DNA from 4 places in the Paenibacillus sp. FSL H8-0537 genome. Region 3 is predicted to be linked to each of the others. Evidence: riboswitches for the same ligand, from Rfam matches in the RefSeq annotation. Region 3 holds a riboswitch; each other region holds the start of a gene.
The links. A riboswitch is a leader RNA that binds a small molecule or an ion and turns the genes downstream of it on or off. The one in region 3 is predicted to bind cyclic di-GMP.
Positions count from the first base shown of each region.

Region 1: it holds a riboswitch for cyclic di-GMP, as region 3 does, so the genes downstream of both, MHB80_RS01115 (glycosyl hydrolase) here and MHB80_RS20280 (methyl-accepting chemotaxis protein) in region 3, are expected to answer to the same signal.
Region 2: it holds a riboswitch for cyclic di-GMP, as region 3 does, so the genes downstream of both, MHB80_RS10825 (methyl-accepting chemotaxis protein) here and MHB80_RS20280 (methyl-accepting chemotaxis protein) in region 3, are expected to answer to the same signal.
Region 4: it holds a riboswitch for cyclic di-GMP, as region 3 does, so the genes downstream of both, MHB80_RS22060 (PA14 domain-containing protein) here and MHB80_RS20280 (methyl-accepting chemotaxis protein) in region 3, are expected to answer to the same signal.

Region 1 covers NZ_CP150290.1:255,379-258,907, forward strand. The annotation lists gene MHB80_RS01105 (glycosyltransferase family 2 protein) at 1-22, shown strand, start outside; gene MHB80_RS01110 (mannosyltransferase family protein) at 26-1,285, shown strand; cyclic di-GMP riboswitch class I at 1,374-1,461, shown strand; cyclic di-GMP riboswitch class I at 1,542-1,629, shown strand; gene MHB80_RS01115 (glycosyl hydrolase) at 1,715-2,662, shown strand; gene MHB80_RS01120 (glycosyltransferase) at 3,084-3,529, shown strand, end outside.
Region 2 covers NZ_CP150290.1:2,586,583-2,590,111, reverse strand. The annotation lists gene MHB80_RS10825 (methyl-accepting chemotaxis protein) at 1-1,306, opposite strand, end outside; cyclic di-GMP riboswitch class I at 1,463-1,546, opposite strand; gene MHB80_RS10820 (YrzA family protein) at 1,711-1,920, shown strand; tRNA gene MHB80_RS10815 (tRNA-Thr) at 2,035-2,110, shown strand; tRNA gene MHB80_RS10810 (tRNA-Pro) at 2,120-2,193, shown strand; gene crtI (phytoene desaturase family protein) at 2,368-3,529, opposite strand, start outside.
Region 3 covers NZ_CP150290.1:4,823,666-4,827,194, forward strand. The annotation lists gene MHB80_RS20280 (methyl-accepting chemotaxis protein) at 1-1,517, opposite strand, end outside; cyclic di-GMP riboswitch class I at 1,608-1,693, opposite strand; gene MHB80_RS20285 (SprT family zinc-dependent metalloprotease) at 2,010-2,666, opposite strand; gene MHB80_RS20290 (GCN5 family acetyltransferase) at 2,670-3,146, opposite strand; gene MHB80_RS20295 (MarR family transcriptional regulator) at 3,332-3,529, shown strand, end outside.
Region 4 covers NZ_CP150290.1:5,234,474-5,238,002, forward strand. The annotation lists gene MHB80_RS22060 (PA14 domain-containing protein) at 1-1,701, opposite strand, end outside; cyclic di-GMP riboswitch class I at 1,775-1,875, opposite strand; gene MHB80_RS22065 (class II aldolase/adducin family protein) at 2,173-3,453, opposite strand.

The sequences.
Region 1 (3,529 bases), 2.4 Mb from region 3:
GCAATTACAAGAGACGAGGTGACGAATGGAATCGCTGCTGCTTAAAGCAAAATCGAACACGCAAGTTTTGATCTTCCTGCTTTCCTTGTTTGTCATCACGAGAATATTGCTTTATTTTGCAGGCTTTCTCGGCATGAATCTGTTTCCGAACTATCAAGTACCGCCAGACTATGCGGTCGTACAGGGGCATGATTTCACATCGAGCCAGCTCTCGATCCAGACGGATATTTCACAGCTGAAGAAGCCGAGCTTTGAGGATTTAAGGAAATTTGACAGCGTATGGTATTTGGGTATTGCCGAAAATGGCTACGATACGTATAACATCAATGAACCGCATCCTAGTGCAAATTGGGTGTTTTTCCCTTTATACCCTTTGTTAGTCTTCCTGGTGGAGTCTATATCTAAATATGATTCGACGGTCGTGGGAACGGTTTTATCGAATTTGTTTTTGCTCGTATCGCTCTTATATTTTTATGGTATTTGTTTGAAAAGAGGGCTGAAACAGGAGCACGCCCAAGTTGCGGTGCTGCTGCTGCTTGTTTTTCCGACCGCCATCTTCTATGCCGTGCCTTATACCGAGAGCCTGTTCCTCATGCTGTCGCTTATAACCGTATATTATGCGATGCAAAAGCGATATTTTCTCGCGTTTCTATTCGGGGGCTTGTCCGCTGTGACGCGCAATCTGGGCTTCGTCAACTTGTTTTTCGTTGTGGGGACGCTGTTGATTGAACACAGGCTGTACCGTTTCAAGTGGAAGGACGCAAAATATTTAGGTTATGCTGTTATTTCAGCACTGCCGCTGGCCGGTTATCTATTGTATATGAAATGGCTCACGGGCGATTTGCTGGCTCCGATTACTGAACAAAGCATCAACTGGTATCGCAAGACGGTTGCTCCATTTTCAAACTACATTCATTTTATCCAAAAACCATATTTCTCAGGAAATGGCGGCTGGGAAAATGGCCTGCTTGCCTTTATCATTGCCAATGCCGTCCTCGTCATTTTTGCTGCCTTTCTTATTATGCGCTGGAAAGATATTCGTCGTAATGCACATGAATGGCTGTTTTTTGCATATGGTCTGCTGCTTATGCTCATTCCGTTCGCCAGCGCCGAATTTTTGCAAAGCATTCCACGCTATGTCATGGTCGCGTTCCCCTTCTATATTTATTTTGCGGATGTGCTGAAAAATAATAAGCCGCTGCAAATGTTTTATTTCATGATGTTTTTCCTGCTTCATATTGTGTACGCGATCTGCTACTTTAATGGATATTTTTTCGTTGTATAAATTTATTAAAAAATAATTTGACGAAATTTGCGATCAAGGTGTACAATAACACCATATTACATTAGCTCATACTTTATACCTATTACGTTTAACGAAAAGGCAAACTCAGGGAAACCTGAAGTGCGCAAAGCTACAGGGGCTTCATTCCTAACGGAATATGCTCGCCAGCTGCCGAATTCAACATCGCTTCTTCCTTTATTAATCAAGGTAGACTTTGTTCTTTCGGGAGCAGGGACTATCTTTTTTTATTGCTTCAAACACGAAAAGGCAAGCTCAGGGAAACCTGAAGTGCGCAAAGCTATAGGGGCTTCATTCCTACGGGAATATGCTCGCCAGCTGCCGAAGCCCAACATAGCCTCCTTTGCCTGATGAAGGTGTGGCGTGTTCTTCGGACCACGTACCATCATTCGCTCGGGGGAGGAACTTACAATGAAAAAGACAAAATTCGCACTTACACTCCTTATGCTCGCTTCGACGTTACTCTGGGCACTCCCTGTTAGCGCACAAACGAACTTTTACAATGGAGCATGGATCGGCACTTGGCCGAACCAAAGCTTGAACAACATTGCTGCCTACGAGCAACTGATCGGTGGACACCAAGATGTTGTACATACTTTTGTCAATTCGAATCAAGGGATCAATGAGTGGAAGGGTTTTATGGACTATGTAAATAGTAATGGTTCGATTAACCTACTTACCCTTGAATTTAAAAATAAAAATTACAAAGAATATTCGACTGTTGATATCAACAGAGGCGTAGTAGACGCTTACCTGAAACAAACAGCTAAACAATTGATGAACTGGCAAGCGGCTAATAAAAACCCTGAAATCTGGCTGCGCCTTTTCCACGAAGGCAACGGCAACTGGTACGGCTGGGGCGTTGGCGACAGCACAGTGAACACGAACGAAACCTACAAAGCGGCATTCCAACGTGTCGTTACCATTTTCAAGGAGCAAGGCGCAACAAACATCAAATTCATGTACAACGTAAACGCTGAAAATGTTGGCAAAAACGCTTCGTTTACAGCTATGTACCCAGGCGATGCCTATGTGGACATGCTTTCGATCGATGGCTACAATTTTGGCACGAAAGAATCGTGGAGCTCGTGGAGAACGTTTAACGATGTATTCTATGCTTCTTACCAAGCGCTGACAAGCATGTCGAGCAAGCCAATCATCATCGCTGAAACAGGCACAACCGAAAGCGGCGGCAGCAAAAAAGAATGGGTTATTGATGCTATGAACCAAGTGCAATCGCCAGCGTACAGCCAAATCAAAGGTTTGATCTGGTTCAATGAAAACAAAGAATTGGACTGGCATATCGATTCGTCGGCTGATAGCCTGAGCGCTTACCAAACACTGCAAAAAACACTTTAATAGTTTAAGGGCAGTAGTAAAGGCCTAGGCCCTAACCTCTTCTTTAAATCACTAGCTGGTATAGTACTAAATAGGTATTCTGAAAAAACTCTAATTTCGCGTAAACCGCGTAAAATTAGAGTTTTTTCGTTTTTTTTCTACACATTTTCTTAGAAGATTAAGATGTTAGGAATAAAAATTAACTTTTAAAGGGGCAAGGATTGTGATAAGATAACTTTGAATTTGAGCCTTAGCCGCCAAAAATATCATATTTCCGGCCAATTTAACAAATATCGACAGCGAGAATAGACAGTATAGTCAATCTATGTTGTAGATTAGTCAGAAAAGGAATGGAATTATGGCGAATAAATAGAGCGCAAAGGATTGGGGTTATTTGAAAACAAAAGCTAGGTACATATTAACAACGGTATCCATTGCTATCATGATCGTGTATCTAGTATGGAGACTTGTACAAACACTCCCATCTGGCTGGTCATTAATTTTTGGATCGTTGTTACTATTTTTTGAAATTATTTCTATTTTTCAATCTGTTTTATTCCACATTCTTCTGCTAAAACCCACTGAAAGAAAGCCTGCGCCATTACCTGACAACCTTTATTCTGTGGATGTTACAATCGCTACCTACAATGAACCGCCATCCTTGGTTAGAAAAACCATCCTTGCCTGTAAAAATTTGAATTATCCGGAGCATTTATTAAATATTTGGGTATGTGATGACGGAAAACGAGCGGAAATGAGAGAAGTAGCCGAAGGCTTAGGCGTTCATTATATCGATCGTCCCGGAAACGAGCATGCTAAAGCGGGTAATTTGAATCATGCGCTGACGAAAATGAAGGGCGATTTGCTCCTCACTTTGGATGCAGACAT
Region 2 (3,529 bases), 2.2 Mb from region 3:
TGATATCCGTCTGGCTCGACAGCTTGCGAATCTCCTCTGCTACTACAGCAAACCCTCTGCCATGCTCGCCTGCACGCGCCGATTCAATCGAAGCATTCAAAGACAATAAATTCGTCTGAGTGTTCAAATCCTGAATGCCGCCCAAAAACTTCGTTACATTATTGTAGCGCTCATTAATCCGGTCAAAGGATTCGGTTACTCGGGCAAATTGCTGCACCGTCTGATTGACCATTTGCACGACGCCCTTCATATCGGTGGAGCCTGTGCGCGACGACTCTCTCATTTCTTTCATATCGCGGTTAATATATTCGGTCGAAGCAGCAATTTGCTGCGAGCTTGCCGATATTTGCTCCGTTACGGCAGAGATGGAGGTGGCATCATCATACTGGGTCATCAAAATCGTTTTGCCGTTGCCAATCTCTTCTTTCACCTGCTCGGAAGCATTCTGATTGCGAACAATCATATCGCCCATATTGCGCGAGGCTTGCAGAACAACCGTACTGACATCCATAGTCGAACGAAGCGTGTCGCGAAGCGCACTTCCCATTTGCTCCAGCGAACGGTCAATTTGACCAAATTCATCTTGGCGATCCAGCTTCCCATCATACGTAAAATCGTTATTTTGATAGGAGGCAATTCGCTTCATTAAGCCAACGATGCCTTTTTTCACATTCTGGCTTAACGAATAGGACATGAGGAACGGCAAAACGGCAAGCAGCACAATATTGATTATAATAATCGTATTGGCAGCCGCAAGACTTCTGTTCAATGCATCTTGAGTTGCAATCGAATCCACTTCAAGCCATTTTTCTACCGTTTCATTCGCAAAGCTGAGAACAATCGTATATGTACTAACAAGCTGTTTGACCTTGGCGGAACGATCTTCAATCGTCAGCTGGCTATAATTGCCGTTTTCATTGTTGAGCTGCTCCAACGCAAGACCAAACACATTGCCTTGGTTCGAATAGGCATTGCCATTATCTCCGTGAGGATATTTCGCATCCAGAGAGGCCAGTATAGACTTCAGCTTTTCTACCCGTTCCGGCATCGTCTTAAGCGCCAGATTGATTCCATCATCGCCAGTGCTGCCGTTTTCTACTGCATCAATCATCGAAAGCAGCGTGCGCAGCATCGAATCCGATACACCTTGATATTCCTTTTTGGCCTCCTGAAGCTCATTTGAAGCATTCACTGTACTTCTAACCGAAGCATTTTGCATAAAAATCCAACCGCCAGCCACCACGTTAAACAAAGTAATTAATGAAGTAATGAACAGCAGCTTCGTTGTGACCTTTTGTTTCTTCAAGAAATCAGAAACCCCTGATGTCCATTTTAACCATTTTGCCTTTTTCAATCGGTTAATCACCATTTTCACTCCATCTCTCCTACTTACACTGAAAAAAAACAAAAGCTTTTCAATCACCGTTACGAGTTGGATAGCTGAATCAGCCTATAGTCCTGTACCGGTAGTTTGGCAGCCATAGCTTAATACCTTAGGCCCATAACTTTGCGCCCTTATTTTTCAATAAGTTTGCCTTTTTCAGTATGTAATTTTCTATTTATTTCGACACTTTTAAAGTATAATTTAGGAAAACCCTTTTGTAAATTACAAAAAACGTGATTAGCCGACATGATACTTTGAAACTAGTGCTGAACAACGTTATACTATTAACGAAAGCTAGGCATGCAAGAGATTTGAGGGGGTTAATGATGGATTTTCGACTAGATTTAATTGAGGATAAAATCGAATTCTTTGAGGCTTTTGACTTACGAACGCTGGAGAAGCATATTGACCAGCAAATTGAAGCGAATAAGGCACTGCTTTTACAAGTTCACGCTATTAGCCATCATGCGGTCTTTCATCCCGATCGCGGGAAAATGCTGTACAGCGCAGTCGTTCATTTTAAAGTTAAAAAATAGGCCGATTCGGGCATTTGACTGCTGCCCGAATTTTTTTTCGAAAAATTAAAAAAAGGTATTGCATCCTCCTAAACTTCTGTGGCATAATACATCTTGTGTCCGATTCATAAACACGCCGTTGTAGCTCAACTGGTAGAGCAACTGACTTGTAATCAGTAGGTTGGGGGTTCAAGTCCTCTCGACGGCACCATTTTTTTCCCGGGACGTAGCTCAGCTTGGTAGAGCACCTGGTTTGGGACCAGGGGGTCGCATGTTCAAATCGTGTCGTCCCGATATTTAATAAGTTGTTTCAAGCAGGCCCTCTAATCCTAGAAGGGTTTTTTATTTTATTTGACCCTTTTTAGTTTGTGGGCATGAGCCCCATGTTATAAAAAATAAGCCGCGCTTGGCTGGATGCATTACTGCACCCAGCCAGACGCGGCTTTTCTTTTGCACCATTAGATTCTTTCAAGAATGCTGCCGAATCATCGCCTCTGCGGTGAGCAGCCCTGACATGGCAACCATCGGCGTTCCTCCGCCGGGATGGGTCGTTCCGCCTGCAAACCACAGTCCACGCAAATCCGCACGATTGGACGGCCGCATAAACGTCTGCTTCGCTGAATTCGAGGAAATGCCATAGATGGCGCCGCGAAATGCTGACGTATCCCGCTCCAGATCCTCCGGCGTATAAGCAGCAAGCTGCTCCATATTCCGTTCCAGTCCCACCAAGCCATAGGCAGCTAACTGCTTCAACAGACGTTCCTGATAACGCTCCGCCTCCCTCTCCCAGCTCCAAGCGTCCGACGTATAAGGGGCATTCGCCAAAATAAACAGGTTGCTGCCGCCTTCCGGCGCCATGTCCGGTTCTGAATAGGCAGAGCAGCATATATAGATCGCAGGATCAGCGGGCGCCACGCGGCGCTCGAAAATCGCCTCAAATTCTTCCCCATACCGCTGCGGATAAAATACAGTATGATGCAGCAGCTTATCGTAACGTCTGCGAATGCCGGCAAGAGTGACAAAGCCAGACAGCGAAGGCTCGTAGCTTGCCATTTTGCGGTCTGTCATCGCGGGCCGCAGCTGCTCGCCGAGCAAATCTCGGCATACGGAAAGCACATCACCGTTCGCGAGAACCAGATCAGCGGGCACAAAACCGCCGTCCGTCTCTACCCCGCTTACACGGCCGCCACTGGCAACAATGCGCTGTACACGTGTCGAGGTGTGTATTTCCGCCCCCATTTCCTCCGCCAGCTGGCGAAGTCCTTCAATAATGCTGTACGTGCCCCCACGAACGCCGAAAATGCCAAGCTCCGCCTCCACATGCGGCAGCATCGCGAAGATGGCTGGCGCCCGATTAGGGGCCGAGCCGACATAGGTCGCATAACGTCCAAACAAGGCCAGTGTATTGGGATGACGGAAATAACGGCGCAGCAGCACGGACAGCTTCGTCAGGGGGCGAATGCGGACAAATGCTGCCGCTAGCCCAGGACTCAGCTTATCCTGCCAGGAAACCATCATTTTGTTCATAAAATGACGCTCCGCCTGTCCATACATCACCGCTGCCTCGGCCATAAAAGCCCGATACCGCCGCGCATCCTCCGGACTATAGCGGGAAATTTGCTCCTCCATC
Region 3 (3,529 bases):
CCATGGACTCCCGCTCTGACAGCCTCGATTGAAGCGTTGAGCGCCAGAATGTTTGTTTGGGAAGCAATTGATTTAATGACGGACGTAATGTCTCCAATCTCCTCCGAACGCGCGCCCAATTGCTTAATGACTGCTGCGGCTTCATTAACCGTCTGTTGGATGGAATCCATCTGATTGGCCAAGCCACCAACGGCTTCATTGCCTGTTTTTGCTCCTTGGGAAGCCTCTGCGGCTATGCCGGAGGTTTGGTTGGATGTATTCAAAATGCCATATACCCCTTCACCGATTTCACCAATTAACCCCAAATTCCTTTCATATCCCATCATTTGGCCCTGCAATCCGACATTTGCTTGCTGAATATTGGTGGTGGTTTGCTTAACGGTAGATGATATTTGATCCAGATTGCCCAATAGATGTGACGATGAGCTGGCAACAATCTGTCCTTTATCCAAAATAGAAATGATCAGACCTTGCAGATTTTCAAGCATCCCGTTAAAACTTCTGGAAAGCTCGCCGATTTCATCCTTCGTTTCAAATGTCAGCCTGGAGGACAAGTCGCCTTCGCTGGCGGAGAGCCCTTGCAGCTTTTCGTTCATGACGGAAAGCGGCTTTAACGTTTTGCGCATGACCGTATAGATGATTGCTGCGGAAACCAGAAGGCACACGATTGTTACAAAAATCGAAAACCGCAACAAGGCTTCGGCTTCAGCATAGGCTTCGCTTTTGGGAACCAAAATCGCAATGCCCCAATCCATCATGCCAGATTTTCCATAAACGATCATATGCTCCGAGCCGTTAATGACGGCTTCAGCCAAACCCGTGTCGCCATTCGTGCTGTCCGTTACAATTTTATTTAGCGTCTCATTCTCGTAATCGGCCATATTTTTCTGTAGGGTCTCTTCGGGTTTTTCACTGGCCACAACCGTGCCATCCTTTGTATAAACAATCGCATGACCGCTTTGTCCCAATTTCACTTTGGAGATGAGATCAATCAAGTCCTGAATAGGCTGACCTCCATTGCCGACTCCAACGATATTTCCTTGGTCGTCCCTTACAGGAGTAGCCGTAAGCACAATTGGAGTTCCCTCCACCCCGGGAGACTTTGAGCCTACCGGATCAATGGTGACGGTCTCACCGTTGATCGCCCTTTGAAAATGCGGGTAATCCTTTACACTAACCGTTGCTCCCGGCAAATAAAGCGTGCCGTCAGGGGCAATAAATGCAAATTCGTCCGGGTTATCAGTGATCTCCGTCATTCGGTTGCTGTAAGCGAGAATTTCAGGAATATCTCTGTTTCTCACGTCATCGGACTGACTTAATGCCTTGTATTTGGCCTGTGTGCCCTGAATCCAGATATCGATGTAGTTTTGAACAACCGTCAGCTGCTGCTCCGCCTGTTCCTTAAAGTTTGCCTCCAATGTCGTTTTGGCCCTATCATAGCCAAGGAAAGACACACAGCTTAGCGATAGTGTCATTAATAGAGTGGTAATCAGGCTGCTTTTGATGGTTAGTTTCATGGTAATCACTCTTTTTCCTTCATAAATTTTTGAATACGAAAAAAATCCGGGCTGAATAGACTGGATTTGTGTACACATACCCCTTCCTTATTCGGCGACCCGGCTATCATCACGCTTAGCTCATTAGATCCTAAGCTCTGCGTCCCCGCCTTTCAGCGAGTTCGCCTTTATAGAAAAGAATATCGGTAAAATGACACTGAACTTTTATAGTTACACATTATTTTTTTATTAGAACTCTTCAAAACTTACATATTTATCCAAAAAATACAGTGATGATGAGCCAATGAAAGGTTTTTTTGCAATCAACGGAGAACTTGAAGGATATAGAGGAGCTTGCATAAGTAAGATTAGAGGGGTAACGATGAAACCAGGTCAGGGGCTCGGGGCTGGGGGCTGGGGCTGGGGCTGGGGCTGGGGCTGGGGCTGGGGCTGGCGCACCCCAGACGCTTCGGACTCGACAACCATTAGGACGTTCTCTTTGACTGCCCAGCGTCAGAGCGTCATGAAGCCGCCATACCTGGCCAAATACTGTTCTTTTTCTTTATAATCCGGCATAAGGCTGCCTACGCGCCGCCAAAAGGATCGGTCATGATTCATATGAAACAGATGGCAAAGCTCATGGATAATGACGTAATCAATCACATCAATTGGAGCCATCGCCAAACGATAGTTAAAGGTTAAATGCTTGCTGGAGCTGCAGCTTCCCCACTTCGTCGTGGACTCTACGATCTCAACCGTTTTGGGCTTTATCCTCAGCTGCGCCTGATAAATAGGCAGACGTTCCCCTATTAATTTTTTGCAGCTTGAAAAATAAAACTTCTTGAGGTTTTTCCGAAGCTCCTCCTCAGTTAAGCCATCTGTCTTGATTAATTCATGCAGCAAATGCTCTTTGCCAAGGTAGAGAAATTTCTCTGTATCTTGGTATTGCTTCGTTTGCGGCGCTTTAGTAGCCTCCGCAAGATGCTGCGTTTGCTGCAAAATCCATTTCCCATGCCGCTCGACTGCCCGTTTAATGACCTCTTCACTTGCTGCTTTCGGCGCTTTTACCGTAATGAAGCCTGATGGCTCGATTTGAATCGATATTTTCTTTTCACGATTGCCATATTGAACATGAAACGATATCGTTTGATTTTCAAATTCAATGTTCATCGGCTAGTTATAGGTCATCCAGGCTGTCGTGCCGAGCACTTCAAAGTCTTGCTTAAACCAGAAGTTGCGCGTTTTATCCAGTGTGTACACATACATTCTCTGCTTCGGATATTTCGCTTTAAGCCAGTTGATAAAGGATGCCGCATGCCCTTTGCCTTCATATTCCTTCAGCACATCCAGCGCTTCTATAAAAACAAAATCCTTTTTATTTTTAATGTCGATATAAAAGTCCTTTTCCAAATATTTTTCGTCATCGCTAAAATAATCCTTTTCGGCTTTTTCAATGAGCTGCTTGCCGCTTGCATATTCCCAAATAACGCCGTAGCCGACCATCGTCTCTTCTGCTTCAATCACATAAACGTTTTCCGGCAGCTCCGATGGGTCCTTCTGGCTCAATTCGCTTGCATGGTAGGTCGTCGTAATCTCGCCGAGTGTGTTCTGCATTTCTTTATCAAATGGTTTGGCTGTAATGCTAGACATGATTTTAATCTCCTTTTTGTCTGAAAGCTTATCTTCTAGTCGCTCTGACTCGTGACCGTTATCATACCATAATCGATGAATTAAAAAATAATAAAAACGATTTGACAACCGAAATCCATCACGATATATTTAATTAGACATCTAACTATTAGATTTCTAATTCATTTTAACAGAAGGTGATAAGCATGCAGCAAGACCGCAACCTGCAGCATAAATTTCGTATGATCGGACTAATGATGAAGCTCAACGTCAATAAGAAGTTGGAGGCGTACGGGCTAACGGTAGAGCAAGGGCATGCCATTCGGTATATTAATGAACATGAAGAAGGGGGACTTTCCCAGAAGGATCTAGAAATCACCTTTAACCGTAAAGGCTCCTCTATC
Region 4 (3,529 bases), 410 kb from region 3:
TTGCGCTGCCCACTCATCGATAATTAGAGTCCCATTCACATATAATTTGACTCCGCCATTAACATCAGCCTCAAACGTATAGTTCTCTGCATAATAAGGCTGGATTTGTCCGGTCCATCTGACAGAAAACCGTCCATCATTTAGGCCTGTTGAAGATACAGGAGCCTTGCCTTGCAATGCAGGCTGCTCTAGCACCGTCATTTTTTCACCATCCAAATTTTCCTCTGTAAAATATTCCGCCTTTAATCCTGCCGCCAAATATTTCAGCTTTGTTTCCCCTTCAGTACCAACTCCGATATTAATAATCGGTTTCTGATTAGCTGTAATGCCGCCTCCGATGGCAACGATGCCTCCAGTCTCAATATTCAAGTGATTGTTAACATGCATATCGCCTTGAATAAATAAATCTCCACGTTTTACAGAAATATTGGCTTGCTGATTATTGGAAACCAGACTGCCAACTACCATTTCCTCATCAATATTCATATTTACATTTGTATTAATATGAAGACTTCCAGGCACAATAACTCTTCCCGCTTGTACATGAAGCAGGCCGCTATTATAAGTAAGGCTTCCAGCTATGAAATTATCCGCAATCGAGACGCTAGAATTATTATTCAAGTGCAAGGAACCTTTGACCCATAAATTCCCTCCCATTGTCCGAGTGGAATCATTCGGTTTTTTAATATCTATAGTCAGCTCGGTGTTCGCATTCATGCTTCCATTGACGACCAAAGTTCCATAAACCGTAATGGACAGCTTATTGTTCGTATTAATCCCCTCTGCAATGACATAAACCGGTTTTGTAGGCGAGCCCAATGTCAATGAGGAATCTAAATTTAAATGGCCCACCGTTACAGCGACCATATCACTGCTGCTGTTATTGATTGCTGCCTCCAGACCTGAGGCACTGCAGTTATTGCAGGAGATAAATGACGGATTGGATGCCGCCAGACTGCTTTCGAGTGAAGCCATTTCTGCATTCATATACCGGCTAATTTCCGGATTCAAATCGCCTACCCGAATAAAGGGCAGCGCATTATGCTCATTATTTTGATTGCCAGAAATAATAATTTTATTGCCCTGCAGCTTGTTTTGCTCCGCTGGATTTCCAATTTGCGGCTTTGGAATCGTTTGAATAATAGGCTCTAGAGATTTAATCTCGATATACTGAATAGCGGTTGTATCTTCGCTGCTGCCTGCATGGAGCGTCAGTTTCCCGTCAGCAATGACAACCCCCTTATGGAAAGTCACTTGCCCGCCAGCTGGCAGCTCTGTATTCTCCCAAAAAGTGTTTCCCTCGACATTAAGCGTATTATTGCTTTCATATACAGAGCTTCCGACACTGACCTTCACGTTATATCTGCCATTCGGCAGCTCAATCTCCCATTCGCCCCCTTCTTGCACTTGAATAGAAGAGTTTAGAAGCGGAGCATCGTAGGTGCTTCCCGTAACCGTAGACTGCGTATGATCCATATTCCAACCATAGAAGTATCCATTATGTGGACCATACTCATCCCCATGGTCGGCCAAATAGCCATCTGCTGCTAAAGCATCAGCTGCTTTAAACTGAATATTAACGCCTCGAAATGCCGTGGCAGCCTCCGTAGAATCGCTCCAGATCGAAGGCAAGAACAAATGAATGATTAATGACAAGCACAATACTCTTATTACACCTTGCTTAATCTGACTAAAATACATTTGAATATCCTCCTCTATTAAGAAAAACGGCTGTCGCCACCCTCTGGCGGCAAATAAAAAAGACCCATTTACTTTTGGCGGCCCGGCTGTCATACGGCAACCATAATGATGGTTTTCCGTGAAGACCCGTGGCTTTGCGTCCCTGTCTTTCGATCAGGTTTGCCTTTTTCAATTTCAATGGGCTTGTTGATTTTTAAACCAACCTTTGAAATAATAGTTCTTTGTACTTAGTATATCGGTTGGATATTTGAAATTTTATACTACATAAGTCATAAAAATAAATATTTTTATTTATCTCCAGTTAATCCTATTTGAACTCACAATAATCTTCCTTTTCATCTGTTATCTATATCCTAAGTCTTACTATCAACAAAAAAATGCCCAACCCGCAAATCCGCAGGCTGGACATCTACCATCATATTTAAGTTCACTTCCCTATTAATTTAGGTGAAATGATTCAGGCCAATTGACCTACTTCAACCCAAAAGCCTGCTCCAGCTCCGCAATCCTCGACTGCTCCATATGCACAATAGCGCCAATGTTTTTCGCTGAAATGGTTGCTTTCGCGCTGTATTCGGCGACCTCTAGGCGGTCGAAGGCGTTCAGCAGGCTTTGCCCAGTGACGATGACGCAGTCATTTTCGGCAATGACGATGGGTGTGTTCTCCTGAAAAAGCTGTGCCGCCGCCTGCGGCTTCGTATACAAATCTCCATACGGGAGCTTAGGAATATTCCGCAGCAAAATATAGCTTTCCGGAATCGTCCGCGAATCCAGCAGCACCTCCGTCACCGCAAACGCCATAATGTTGGGCGGATGGGCAATAATAACCGAGTTCACATGCGGCTGCGTCTCATAAATATGCTGGTGAAACTGCACCGAGCGGCTAGGCACCTTGCCCACCTCCTTCTTCCCGCCGTCGATGCGTACGAGATCTGCTGGCTCCACATATTTACGGTCCTGATCATACGGCGTAATAATGAAGGAATTTTCACCGACCCGATGGGAAAAGGTCCCCTGTGTGCTCGTAAACAGCCGCTGATCGTAAGAACGCTTAATGAGCTTGCACATCTCCCGGCGTGCTTCCTTCTCCTCACTGCTGTAAAAGTCCGGTACGAACGCCTCCAGCAGCACCTCCCTCGTATCCGCCAGCTGTTCGGCCGCCAGCGTTACTGGCGTCCCAATCCGATTCGCCTGTATCTCCATCCGCGCGCAATATTCCAGCGTCTCGAATCTTTGAAAGGCTTCAAATAAATCGCGGCCGCCTACCACGACGCCGTGGTTTTCCAGCATAATCGTGTTCAAGCCTTCGCTGAATACATCCGCTATATTTTCACCCAGCTCCGCGCTTCCCGGCAAGCCGTATTTCGCCATGCCCACCTCGCCGCAGATCAAATAGTCATTCGGCAGCAGACGGACATTTGGCACTTTACGCACCATGCTGAACGCCACAAGCGCCGGTGGATGTGCATGAACAACCGCCCGAATATCCGGCCTTCTGCGATAAATCATCTGATGGAACGGGTATTCGCTCGATGGCCGGTGATTGCCTGCAATCGTACCGTCAGCCTTCACACAAACGATGTCCTGTCGCGTCAGCTCACCCTTATCAATACCCGCCGGCGTAATCCACAGATCGCCATTATCATCCAAAATCGATAAATTGCCGCCTGAAGTCGTCGTCATGCCATAACCGTAAATGCGCTCCATCATCATGACCAGCTGATCGGAAGGATGTAATAAGGTGAATTCCATTCGCGTGTCCCCCTTTTTCTCGTTCAATATCTTTGTTTATATTGTATTACTTTTGTTTGTTTTTGAAAGTGACTTT